DNA from 3 places in the Amycolatopsis ultiminotia genome. Region 1 is predicted to be linked to each of the others. Evidence: riboswitches for the same ligand, from Rfam matches in the RefSeq annotation. Region 1 holds a riboswitch; each other region holds the start of a gene.

Region 1 (4,158 bases):
CGCTCCATCCGGTGCTCGGCGACGACCACGGTGGTCCCCAGGTCGTGCACCAGCCGGGTGATCGCGGCCAGTACTTCCTCGGCCGCGGTGGGGTCGAGCGCCGACGTCGGTTCGTCGAGCACCAGCACGCTCGGATGCGCGGTGAGCACCGAGCCGATCGCCACCCGCTGCTGCTGCCCGCCGGACAACGTCCGCAATGGACGGTCGCGCAGCTCGGCGATGCCGAGCAGGTCGAGGGTTTCCTCGACCCGCCTGCGCATCACGTCCGGCGGCACGGCCAGCTGCTCCATCGCGTAGGCCAGTTCCTCCTCCACGGTGTCGGTGACGAACCCGGCCGGCGGGTCCTGTCCGACCACGCCGACGACCTCGGCCAGCTCGCGCGGCGGATGCTCCGCGGTGTCGAGCCCGGCCACCCGCACCCGGCCGGTGAGCCGTCCGCCGGTGAAGTGCGGGACGAGCCCGTTCATCGCGCCGAGCAGAGTCGACTTGCCGACCCCGGTGCGCCCGGCGACCAGGCACAGCTCGCCCTCCTCGACCTCGAAGCCGACATCGGTGAGCACCGGCCGGTGCGCCCCTTCGTAAGTGACGCCAACGTGCGAGAACTCGATCATCGGGCGACCTCCGAGACGAGCGCCGGACGCGGCGCGAGCCAGGCAGGCAGCACGCAGAGCAACACCGCCACCGCCGGCAGTACCGGCAGCTCGGGCCAGGTCGGCGGGGACGCCGGGGTCGCCAGCGTGACCGGATCGGCCACCAGCACGAGCACGCACCCGGCCACCCCGCACAATGCGACCAGCGTTTCCGGCAGCCGCCACGGATCGGGCCGGTAGGTCGTCCGGCGCACCTGCCTGCCGCCGAGCACGAATCCGGCGCCTGCCACGACCAGCCCGGCCAGCAGCATCGGCACCCCGAGCCAGGACGCCGAACCGTCCAGCACGCCGTACACCCCCACCGAAACCCCGACCAGCCCGGCGAGCACGCAGACCGCGATCAGCACCCGGACCCGCCGTCCGAGGTAACCGCGGCGGCCGTAGCCTCGCGAATCCATCGCCGCCGCCAGCTGCAGCGACCGGTCCATGGCGTCGGCAAGCACCGGCACGAAGATCCCCTTCACGAACCGCAGGCCGCGAGTCCGTCCGGCACGCAGCCGTCGAGCCCGCCGCACCCGCTGCACGCTCTCCACCAGCTGCGGTGCGACCGACAGCGCGACGGTGACCGCAGTGCCCACCTCGTACAACGCGCCCGGCACCGCCTTCAGCAAGCGTTTCGGGTTCGCCAGCGCGTTCGCGGCACCGACGCAGAGCACGATCGTGGCCAGCCGCAGGCCGTCGTAGCAGCCGCCGAGCAGTTCCTCGGCGGAGGTGGGACCGAGCAGTTCGATCCCGGCGGCCGCGGCGGGCAGCGGAATGGTGGGCAGGGTGAACAGCACGTGCCCACCGTCCTCGCCGCCGATCAGGATCCGGAACAGCACCCGGGACACCAGGATCACCGCGGCGACGAGTGCATACATCCGGAAGGCCAGCGCCCACGGCGCGTCGCCGCGGCGGGCCACCACCACGAGCCCGGCCACCGCGATCACCAGTAGCAGCAGGAGCGGGTTGGTGGTCCGGCTCGCGACGACTGCGAGCGCGAGCGCCCACACCCACCACGCGCCGGGATGCAGCGCACGGGGACTAGGCCGTGCCACGCCGGCGCCGGACCGCGGTGACCACCCCGGCCGCAGCGATCAGCACGACCACCACGATGCCGATCACCAGCCCCCACGGAAACCCGCTGTCCGAAGTAGCCGTTTGTGCCGCGGCGGGCGCGGGCGCGGGCGCGTTCGCCTTGCGCACCGGAGCCGTGCGCGGTGGCGGGTAGTCGGTGTAGGACTTGTCGATCGCGAAGGACCAACCCTCGAAACTGCCCGCAGGCGGCTGCCAGCTCTGCACACCGACCTGGCTGGCGGCCCACTTCCCGCCGTTCGTGGCGGTCCAGAAGCTCCAGGTGGCGTTTTCCGGCGGCATGTCGGTGCAGGACTGGTCGGCCGGTTTGCGCTCGATCCGGCAGATCAGCGACAGGCCGTACTTGCCGGTACCGGCCAGCTCGAGCCCGGCGTTCTGCAGGGCGGTGACCCCGTTTTCCTGCGGCCCCGGCGCGCAGCGGATGAGCGGATCGCCGCCGAGGCCCTGGAAGTCGACGACCACGGTGACCCCGTTGCCGTCCGGGCAGTACCCCTGGCTGCCCTTACCGGGCACGGTGGCCGAAGCCGTGCCTGCCCCGCTCAGCCCGGTGCCGATCAGAAGTGCGCACCCGGCGAGGACTCGCCCCCAGTGGCGCACGTGCAGGAACCGCATGTCTGATGAACCTCGCATCGATCGGACCACGACGGGCGATCCGGCTCACGGCCCGGAAGGGCCGCTCACGGTTGCGGGCCAGCGCCGGATTCGCACCGGCTTCCCCCGTTCGTGGCGTAGAACCTGTTGACGTTAACCCACCGCAGGTACCCATCGGAAGCGACGGCGGCCACACCTACACTTCCGGAGGTGGGACTCGGACAGCTGCGCGTCGGCCTCGTCGGAACCGGACCGTGGGCGACCACGGTGCATGCTCCCGGGCTGGCAGAGCACCCCGGCACCGTGCTCAGTGCGGTGTGGAGCCGCCGCCACGAAGCCGCCACGGCACTCGCTCAGGCCTACGACGCCGTCCCCGCCACCGACCTCGACGAGCTGTTCGAGCAGGTCGACGCGCTCGCCTTCGCGGTACCGCCCGCCGTGCAGGCGGAGATCGCGACCCGCGCCGCGGAGGCGGGCAAGCACCTGATCCTGGAGAAGCCGATCGCCGCCGACCTGGCCGGCGCACAGCGGCTGGCCGACGCGGTGACCGCCGCCGGGGTCGCCTCGCTCGTGATGCTCACCCTGCGGTTCGCCCAGCAGACCCGCGACTGGCTGGACGGCGTCACGCAGGCAGGCGGCTGGCGTGGTGGCGGCGCGCGGTGGCTGTCCGGCGCGCTGCTCAGCGGCCGGTACGCGACGTCGGCCTGGCGGCTGTCCGCCGAGGGTGGCGCGCTCGCGGACGTCGGACCGCATGCGTTCGACCTGCTCGACGCCGCACTCGGCCCGATCACCGAAGTCCTTGCGGCGCACCGTGCTGAAGACGACCTCTGGCAGGTGCTGCTCGCCCACAAGGGCGGCGCGAGCAGCACCGCGACGCTCACGCTGCGGTTGCCGGTGCAGCCGACAGTCGTGGAGGTCGCGGTGTACGGCGACCACGGCTACCGGACGTTGGGCCGCGCGGGTACTGCCGGCGACTCATACACCGCACTGCTGGATGATTTCGCGGCGATGGTCTCGAGTGGAATCACCACGCACCCGTGTGATGTGCACCGGGGTCTGCACCTGACCCGGATCATCGATCAAGCACGCGCGCTGGCCGGCTGACAAACCCGCATTCTCCCCTGTGGAGCAAGGGTTTTCCGCTCCACTATGGACTGCGCAAGCACGGAACTCCGTTTCGCGCCACCGGAAAAGTTCACCGCATAGTGCGGGGTCTGGACATGCCGGGGGGATCTTGTGCTGCGATGGTGATCTTGGGGGCGGGGAAGAAGCAGTTTCGGTGAGGGGTTCGAGAAGGGAAGCGCATGGGAGCCCTGCTGCGCGCCTTCTGGGGGATCATTCCGGCCACCGCGATCGCGCTGCCTTACGCGTTGCTCTGCTGGCCACTGCTCGCACTCCGGCGGCGCCGAAGAAGTGGCGCCAGCCTTGCCCACGCTTCCGCGACCGCAGGCGTCGACGTGCTGATCACGACGGTCGGCGGGCTGGTGCTGCTGCTGGTGACGATGCCGGTCGGCACGGCCGGCGGCAGCACACTCGACCTGGTTCCCGGCGCCGACCTCGGCACCGCGCTCTCCGGCGACGGTTCTCCCTGGCAAGTGATCGGCAACCTGCTCCTGCTGTGCCCGCTGGGTGCGCTGCTGCCACTGCGGGCGCGGCGGCTGCGCTCGGTCGGCCGGATCGCGCTGCTCGCACTCGCCGGTTCGGTGCTGGTGGAGGCGATCCAGCTGGTACTGCACAACGGCCGCGTCACCTCGACCGACGACGTCCTGCTCAACACCCTCGGCGCGGTACTCGGCGCAGCACTGACCCGCCCCGGCTGGCAACGCTTCGACCTGCCGGTACC
Region 2 (4,158 bases), on a different contig from region 1:
TGCGGCCAGACGGCGGTGATCGCGTCCGGCAGTCCGCTCAGATCGTCGCACACGACCATGAGCACGTCGGCGACACCGCGATTCTTGAGTTCGGTGAGCACGTGCAGCAAGTACTGTGCGCCGGCGCCGTCGCCGGCCCACAACCCGAGGATGTCTCGGCGGCCTTCGCAGGTCACCGCCAGCGCGACATAGATCGGCCGGTTGGCGGCCTTGCCGTCGGTGGATCTTCACGTGGATCGCGTCGATGAAGATCACTGGGTAGACCGCCAGGTCTACCATCAGGGTTTCGCCGACTCGTTGGATGTGCTCGCCGCCATCTGCAAGGCTCATCCCCGCTCCGCCCGCGCAGCCTGCACGACATGGTCGACGGATACGTCACCGCCGCCCACTGCGATCACCCGGAAACCGGCTGCGCGTCAGCCGCCCTGGCAGCTGACACCGGACGCCACGGCGTCGCAGCCCAGGTCGAGTACCAGAGCGGGCTTGAGGGCTACATCAGTGCCATCACCGCGATGCTGCTCGATCGCGCGCACCAATCCGGCACCGAACTGAGCGTGGCGGAAGCCCGAAAGCAGGCAGTAGCACTGTTCTGCCAGACGGTCGGCGCGCTAGTGGTCTCCCGCGCTGTCGCCGAGGTCGATCCCGGACTGTCCGACGAGGTCCTGACAGCCAACCGCAGGCAGCTCAAGCAGTGATAGAGGAGGCCCTGGGTGGGCCCGACATCTGCGGTCCGGAAGGCGATCAGCACGCCAAACGCAGTTGCGTGTGTTGCGCACCTACCTGTTTCGCGCTGCCTGCGCCGAACGTATGGGTGGCACGACTCGCTGCGGTCACACTTTGCTGCGCATGGGCACCGGAAAGGGATGCGCCCTCGAAGGCCACCTGTCGCTACGCACCATCGCCCACCATTGCAACCCGTCCCGGGTTGACCCCGGCGAGGGGGAGGCTCGGCTCTCAACACACGCAACCGGACATCCTGGCCGGCGTAATCCGCGAGCACAGATCACCTGTCGTCCGATGCCCTCGGCCGGACTGCGCTAGCCGAGGTCGAGGTGGCGCTGCTGGGAGCGCCGCGATGACCAGGCTGTGGGAGTGGAGCCGTGCGGATCCGTGTCGGTAGTTGGGTTGATGATGTTAGCTGGCCGTTGGCGGTTCGTGCGGAACCGCAGAGCATGCAGTATGGGCTCCACGTGCCGTTCGTGTTTATCGAGGTCATGCAGCTGTTGGTCGTGATCGTGCCGGCGAACTGTCCGGAAGCGGTAGGGACACCAAAACGCTTGCCACGTTCTCGGCCGTTGACGCCGGGCTCGGGCCGCTCGGCGCGGGGCGGCGGGCATTGAGACGGTGTACCTCCTGCTGGTGCTGGCTGAGCGTGTTTTCGGCACGGAGTTCGGGCAAGTACCACGGCTACCTCTCCTACGTGCCGGGCGCGCCGCTGCTGGACAACCTCCGCCGCTCACCGTCTTTACGCGGCTGACGTCGACTGTGGGCTGGGATACCGGCCGCGCGACCACCAACACCGTCGCGATCTCCGTCCTCGGCCGGTTTATCTACGGGACAGGCCTTTCCTTGATCCGCCACTCAGATGAGGGGTACGGCACGCTCGACATGGTAGGACTTCCTACTTTATGGTGTCCTCAGGTCTGCGGTGCAGGGAAGCCGGTGTGAGTCCGGCGCGGTCCCGCCACTGTGACCGGGTAGTGCCGCCTCACGAGGAGTGGTCACTGGCGGGAGCCGGGAAGGCCGGGGCGGTGCGGATCCGGGAGCCAGGATACCGGCCGCAGGTGTCCGTGTTCGTCCACGAGGATGGAGCTGAACGCATGTGGCTGATACCTGCCTGCGTGAAAGATGCTGTGCCACCGCGAGATCCGTTGGCTGATCCGCGGTAGTTCCTTCGGCTTCGCCTGCCCGCGTACCTCGGTGCCCGGGTGGCTCCGTCCTGCGTTCCTTCGCGAAAGGCTGGCCCATGACCCCTGAACTCACCCATTTCGTCGGCGGCAAACTGGTTCCGGGCACGTCCGGGCGGTTCGCCGACGTCTCCGACCCCAGTACCGGTGCCGTGCAGGCGCGCGTCCCGCTCGCCTCGGCTGCCGAGGTCACCGCTGTGGTGGACGCGGCCGCCGAGGCCCAGCGCGAGTGGGCGCGGTGGAACCCACAGCGTCGCGCCCGCGTGCTCATGAAGTTCCTCGACCTGGTCCGCGCCGACGAAGATCGCTTGGCGCGGCTGCTTTCTTCCGAACACGGCAAGACGGTGGCCGACGCGCGCGGCGACATTCAGCGTGGGCTGGAGGTGGTGGAGTTCGCCGTCGGGATTCCGCATCTGCTCAAGGGCGAGTTCAGTGACAGCGCGGGCACGGGGATCGACGTGTATTCGATGCGCCAGCCGCTGGGGGTAGTCGCGGGCATTACGCCGTTCAACTTTCCGGCGATGATTCCCTTGTGGAAGGCGGCACCGGCGATCGCGTGTGGCAACGCGTTCGTGCTCAAACCGTCCGAACGCGACCCGTCCGTGCCGTTGCGGCTGGCGGAGCTGTTCGGGGAGGCGGGTCTGCCGCCGGGGGTGTTCTCCGTGGTCAACGGTGACAAGGAGGCCGTGGACACGCTGCTGGTGGATCCTCGGGTGGAGGCGCTGGGGTTCGTGGGTTCGTCGGACATCGCGCAGTACGTGTACGAGCAGGCCGCCGCGCACGGTAAGCGCGCGCAGTGCTTCGGCGGGGCGAAGAATCACATGATCGTGATGCCTGACGCCGACCTGGATCAGGCTGTGGAAGCCCTTATCGGGGCGGGTTACGGCTCGGCTGGTGAGCGGTGCATGGCGATCACGGTCGCGGTGCCGGTCGGGGAGGCCACGGCTGACGCTCTGGTGGAACGGCTGGCCAAGCGAGTGCGGGGCCTGAAGGTCGGGGCGTCGCTGGATGAGAGTGTCGACTTCGGACCGCTGGTGAGCGCGGCCGCGGTGCAACGCGTGCGGGACTACCTCGACATCGGGATCGCCGAAGGTGCAGAGCTGGTCGTGGACGGCCGGGACCTCACGGTTCCCGGTCATGAGAACGGGTTCTTCCTCGGCGGCTGCCTGTTCGATCGGGTGCGGCCGGAGATGCGGATCTACCGTGAGGAGATCTTCGGCCCGGTGCTGTGCATCGCCCGTGCGGCCGATTACGAGGAAGCGTTGCGGTTGCCGAGCGAGCATGAGTACGGCAACGGTGTCGCGATCTTCACTCGTGACGGCGACACCGCGCGTGACTTCACCGCGCGGGTGAACACCGGCATGGTCGGGGTGAACGTGCCGATCCCGGTGCCGATCGCCTATCACACGTTCGGCGGCTGGAAGCGTTCCGGCTTCGGCGACCTCAATCAGCACGGCCCGGACTCGGTGCGATTTTACACCAAGACCAAGACTGTGACGTCGCGCTGGCCCTCGGGGGCCAAGGAAAGCGCGAGCTTCGTCATGCCGACGATGGCGTAGACGATGCGCCTCACGGAAGAACAACGAGCGCTGCGGGATACGGCGGCCGAGTTCGCGACCGAGCATCTGGCCCCGCGCGCGCTGGAGTGGGACCGGGACAAGCACTTCCCAGCCGGCATGTTACGCAAGGCGGCCGGGGTCGGGTTCGGTGGGCTGTACCTGCCCGAGGACGTCGGCGGCAGCGAGCTGGGCCGCCTCGACGGGGTGCTGGTCTTCGAGGCGCTTGCCGGTGGGTGCCCGTCGATTGCCGCGTACGTGTCGATCCACAACATGGTCACGGCGATGATCGACCAGTTCGGCGATGACGCGCAGCGGCGCCGGTACCTGCCGCGGATGGCCACTATGGAGGATCTGGGCAGCTACTGTCTCACAGAGCCCGGGGCCGGGTCGGACGCCGCGGCGTTGATTACGCGGGCCCGGCGCGAGGGCGACGAGTACGTGCTTGACGGGGTGAAGCAGTTCATCTCGGGTGCCGGCACGTCGGCGGTCTACGTGGTTCTCGCTCGCACCGGAGGCCCTGGTGCGCACGGGATCTCTGCGTTCATCGTCGAACGGGACACACCCGGGCTGAGGTTCGGGCCCAACGAGGCCAAGATGGGCTGGAACGCCCAGCCCACCTGCCAGGTCGTGTTCGACGGCGTGCGCGTGTCGGCCATGGCACTGCTCGGCGGCGAAGGCGGCGGTTTCCGGGT
Region 3 (4,158 bases), on a different contig from region 1:
TGAGCCCGCAGTCCGGGTTGATCCACAGCCGTCCGGCGGGTACCGCGGCGAGTGCGGTCCGCACCAGACCGGTCACCTCACCGGAGTCCGGCACTCGCGGCGAGTGGATGTCGTAGACGCCCGGTCCCACCCCGCGGGCGAACCCGGCGCCGGTGAGATCGGCCAGTACCTCCATTTTGGACCGTGCGGCCTCGATGCTGGTCACGTCGGCGTCCAGTGCGTCGATCGCGGGCAGCACCTCGCCGAACTCCGAGTAGCACATGTGCGTGTGGATCTGCGTGCTGTCCGCGACGCCCGAGGTGGCCAGCCGGAAGGCGTGTACCGCCCAGCCGAAGTACGCCTCGTGCCCGGCCGCCCGCAGCGGCAGCAGTTCGCGCAGCGCGGGCTCGTCGACCTGGACGATCCGGATGCCCGCGGTCTCCAGATCGGCCACCTCGTCGCGGATGGCCAGTGCCACCTGCCGCGCGGTGTCGCCGAGCGGCTGGTCGTCGCGGACGAACGACCACGCCAGGATGGTCACCGGGCCGGTCAGCATGCCCTTCACCGGACGGCCGGTGAGACTTTGCGCGTAGCGGGCCCATTCCACCGTCATCGGCTCCGGCCGGGACACATCGCCGAACAGGATCGGCGGGCGCACGCACCGCGAACCGTAGGACTGCACCCAGCCGTGTTCGGTGGCCGCGAACCCGGCCAGCTGCTCGGCGAAGTACTGCACCATGTCGTTGCGCTCCGGCTCACCGTGCACGAGCACGTCGAGGCCGAGGTTCTCCTGCAACCGCACCACGCGTTCGATCTCGGCGCGCATGGCGGTCCGGTACTCCTCGTCGCGGAGCCGTCCCGCGCGGTGCGCCGCCCTGGCCCGGCGGACGTCACCGGTCTGCGGGAACGAGCCGATCGTCGTGGTCGGCAGTGCGGGCAGGTCCAGCGCGGTCGACTGGGCGAGCACCCGCTGCGCGTACGGCGGGCGGATCGCGTCCTTCTCGGTCAGCCCGGCGATCCTGGTGCGGACGGCCGGATCGGTCGGCTCGGTGGCCCGCGCCCGGTCGGCCACCGCTTCACGGGCGGGCGTGAGATCCACGTCCGCGCCGGCGAGTGCCCGGCCGAGCAGCACGACCTCGTCGACCTTCTGCCGGGCGAACGCGAGCCAGCCCCGCAGCCGCGGATCGAGCCGCGGTTCGGCGGCCACGTCGTAGGGCACGTGCAGCAGCGAGCACGACGTGCTGACACCGACCCGTGCGGCAGTGTCCAGGAGCCGCCGCGCCCGGACGAGCGCACGGTCGGGATCGGTGCGCCACACGTTGCGCCCGTCCACCACCCCGGCCAGTACCTCCTTGTCCCGCAGTGCGCCCTCCGCGGCCACGGCGTCCACAAAGGACTCATCGGTGACCAGGTCCACGGCCAGTGCGTCGATCGGGGAGCGGGCCAGTACGCCCAGCGCCCGGCCGAGCCCGCCGAAGTAGCCGGCCACCAGCAGTTTCGGCCGGTCGGCCTGTTTTGCCAGCACGTGGTAGGCGCGGGTGAGCGCGTTCAGCTCCGGAGTGCTTCGGTCGGCGGCGAACGCAGGCTCGTCCAGCTGCACCCACTCCACGCCCTCGGCCCGCAGCTGCCGCAACAGCTCGGCGTAAGCGGGCAGCAGCTCGTCCAGCAGGTCCAGCGGCCGGAATCCGGGCGTGTCCGGTTTCGCCAGCAGCAGGAAGGTGACCGGGCCGAGCAGCACCGGACGCGGGGTGATGCCGAGCGCGCGGGCCTCGCGGACCTCGTCGACCGTGGCGGTGCCGGTCAGCGTGAACCGGCTGTCCGGGCCCAGCTCCGGGACGAGGTAGTGGTAGTTGGTGTCGAACCACTTCGTCATCTCCAGTGCGGGCGCGTCCGGCACCCCGCGCGCGGCGGCGAAGTAGGTGTCCAGCGGCGACAGGCCGAGCCGGGTGAAGCGCTCCGGCAGTGCACCGAACAGTACGGCGGTGTCCAGCACCTGGTCGTAGTGCGAAAAGGTGCCGGACGGGATCGAGCCGAGACCGGCGTCGCGCAGTGCGGTCCAGGTCTGTTCGCGCAGCTGCCCTCCGGTGGCCAGCAGCTCGTCCTCGGTCCCGGTGCCGGCCCAGTAGGCCTCCAGCGCCCGCTTCAGTTCCCTGGCCGGCCCGATCCTCGGGTAGCCAAGAACGGTGGTGCCGATCGTGTTCACAGCATGCATCCTCACGTGCTCGCCGGAAGAGTCCGGGCACGCGGCAGCCGTGCTTCGGTCGCGCCCTGTCCCACGAGGCCCGGACTCACGCACGCCGTCGGCGTGCGTGCCACGGGCAGGTCTTCGGACTCGTGGGCGCCGGGCACGCTCCTACTCGCCGTCGCTTCCCGGGCGCTGGCGCCCAGTGCTGGACCACATCCTCGTGGTGACGGCTTTCGTTCCCACTCACCGCTGCGGGGCAGTCCCGGAATCGCACCGGGTTCCCTCTTGCCTCGCCCGGACGTGAAAAAGCTCGGCCACGCCCTGGCGAACCAGTGGCGTGGCCGAGCTTAGCCGCAGCGGTCAGTCCCAGTCGAGGGCGCCGCCGGACTGGTACTCGATGACCCTCGTCTCGAAGAAGTTCTTCTCCTTCTTGAGGTCCATCGCCTCCGACATCCACGGGAACGGGTTCTCGTTCTCGCCGAAGATGGGGGCCAGCCCGATCTGCTGCGCCCGCCGGTCGGTGATGAAGTGCATGTACTGCTCGCACAGCTGCGCGGACAGTCCCAGCATACCGCGCGGCATGGTGTCGCGGGCGTAGGAAACCTCCAGCTCACAGGCTTCTCGCAGCATCCCGCGCACCTCCTGCTGGAACTGCTCGGTCCACAGGTGCGGATTCTCGATCTTGATCTGGTTGATGCAGTCGATGCCGAAGTTCAGGTGGATCGACTCGTCGCGCAGGATGTACTGGTACTGCTCGGCGATGCCGACCATCTTGTTGCGCCTGCCGAGCGAAAGGATCTGCGCGAACCCGGTGTAGAACCACATGCCCTCGAAGATCACGTAGAACGCCACCAGATCACGCAGGAACGCGGTGTCGGCCTCCGGTGTGCCGGTCTTGAAGTCCGGGTCCTCGAGGTGCTGGGTGTACTTCAGTGCCCACGCGTCCTTGTCCGAAATGGACGGAACCTCGCGGTACATGTTGAACAGCTCGCCCTCGACCAGGCCGAGGCTTTCGCAGATGTACTGGAAGGTGTGCGTGTGCACGGCCTCCTCGAAGGCCTGGCGCAACAGGTACTGGCGGCACTCCGGGTTGGTGATCTGCCGGTACACCGCGAGCACGATGTTGTTGGCCACCAAGGACTCCGCGGTGGCGAAGAAGCCGAGGTTGCGCTTGAGCATCTGCCGCTCGTCCTCGGTCAGCCCGTCGGTCGACTTCCACAGCGCGATGTCGGCCTGCATGGCGACCTCGGTCGGCATCCAGTGGTTGTTGCAGCCGGCCAGGTACTTCTCCCACGCCCACCGGTACTTCATCGGCAGCAGCTGGTTGACGTCGGAGCGGGCGTTGATCATCCGCTTGTCGTCGACGTTGATCCGGGCCGCGCCGACCTCGATCTCGCCGAGGCCGGTCGCGTCCGTGGTCTCCAGGTTGGTCATGTCTTCCGGGTTTCCTTACTGGCAGGCTTCGCAGTCGGGGTCGTCGATCCGGCACGCGGCACCATCGGTGGCGACGAAGTCGACGTCGTCCACCTTCGGCGCGGCCTTGGTCTCCGGCTCCGCGGCAGGCGGGGTCGCCGGGACCGCGGCGGCAGGCGAAGGGGAGGGGCTGGGCGAGGGCGCCGGTGCCGCCGCCGGGCCGGCCGCGGGAGCCGCGGCCGGGGTGGCCGAGACCGCGTTCAGCTTGCCGTCGGTGCCGCGCAGGGTGCTCTTCTCCACGTGCGTCGCGGACTGTGCACGCAGGTAGTAGGTGGTCTTGAGGCCCTTGTGCCAGGCGTAGCGGTACAGCTCGTCGAGCTTGCGGCCGCTGGGTGCGGCGATGTACAGGTTCAGCGACTGCGCCTGGTCGATCCACTTCTGCCGCCGTGAACCCGCGTCCACCAGCCACTTCGACTCGATCTCGAAGGCTGTGGCGTAGAGCGCCTTGAGCTCGTCCGGGACCCGGTCGATCCGGCCGAGGCTGCCGTCGAAGTACTTCAGGTCGCTGACCATCACCTCGT

Evidence for each region. Region 1 has a riboswitch for cobalamin ahead of ABD793_RS23195 (hypothetical protein). Riboswitches for the same ligand answer to the same signal wherever they lie in the genome.
Region 2: another riboswitch for cobalamin. It lies ahead of ABD793_RS00700 (CoA-acylating methylmalonate-semialdehyde dehydrogenase); the one in region 1 lies ahead of ABD793_RS23195 (hypothetical protein).
Region 3: another riboswitch for cobalamin. It lies ahead of metE (5-methyltetrahydropteroyltriglutamate--homocysteine S-methyltransferase); the one in region 1 lies ahead of ABD793_RS23195 (hypothetical protein).

What each region holds. Positions count from the first base shown of each region.
Region 1 covers NZ_BAAAZN010000010.1:123,832-127,989, reverse strand. Annotated here, with positions in the region: gene ABD793_RS23205 (ABC transporter ATP-binding protein) at 1-611, opposite strand, end outside; gene ABD793_RS23200 (CbiQ family ECF transporter T component) at 608-1,687, opposite strand; gene ABD793_RS23195 (hypothetical protein) at 1,674-2,336, opposite strand; cobalamin riboswitch at 2,354-2,492, opposite strand; gene ABD793_RS23190 (Gfo/Idh/MocA family protein) at 2,526-3,419, shown strand; gene ABD793_RS23185 (VanZ family protein) at 3,620-4,158, shown strand, end outside.
Region 2 covers NZ_BAAAZN010000001.1:144,029-148,186, forward strand. Annotated here, with positions in the region: partial or broken gene ABD793_RS00690 (IS256 family transposase) at 1-264, opposite strand, end outside; gene ABD793_RS00695 (hypothetical protein) at 360-695, shown strand; cobalamin riboswitch at 1,623-1,797, shown strand; gene ABD793_RS00700 (CoA-acylating methylmalonate-semialdehyde dehydrogenase) at 1,967-3,466, shown strand; gene ABD793_RS00705 (acyl-CoA dehydrogenase family protein) at 3,470-4,158, shown strand, end outside.
Region 3 covers NZ_BAAAZN010000002.1:549,141-553,298, forward strand. Annotated here, with positions in the region: gene metE (5-methyltetrahydropteroyltriglutamate--homocysteine S-methyltransferase) at 1-2,191, opposite strand, end outside; cobalamin riboswitch at 2,280-2,513, opposite strand; gene ABD793_RS07435 (ribonucleotide-diphosphate reductase subunit beta) at 2,525-3,598, opposite strand; gene ABD793_RS07440 (ribonucleoside-diphosphate reductase subunit alpha) at 3,614-4,158, opposite strand, start outside.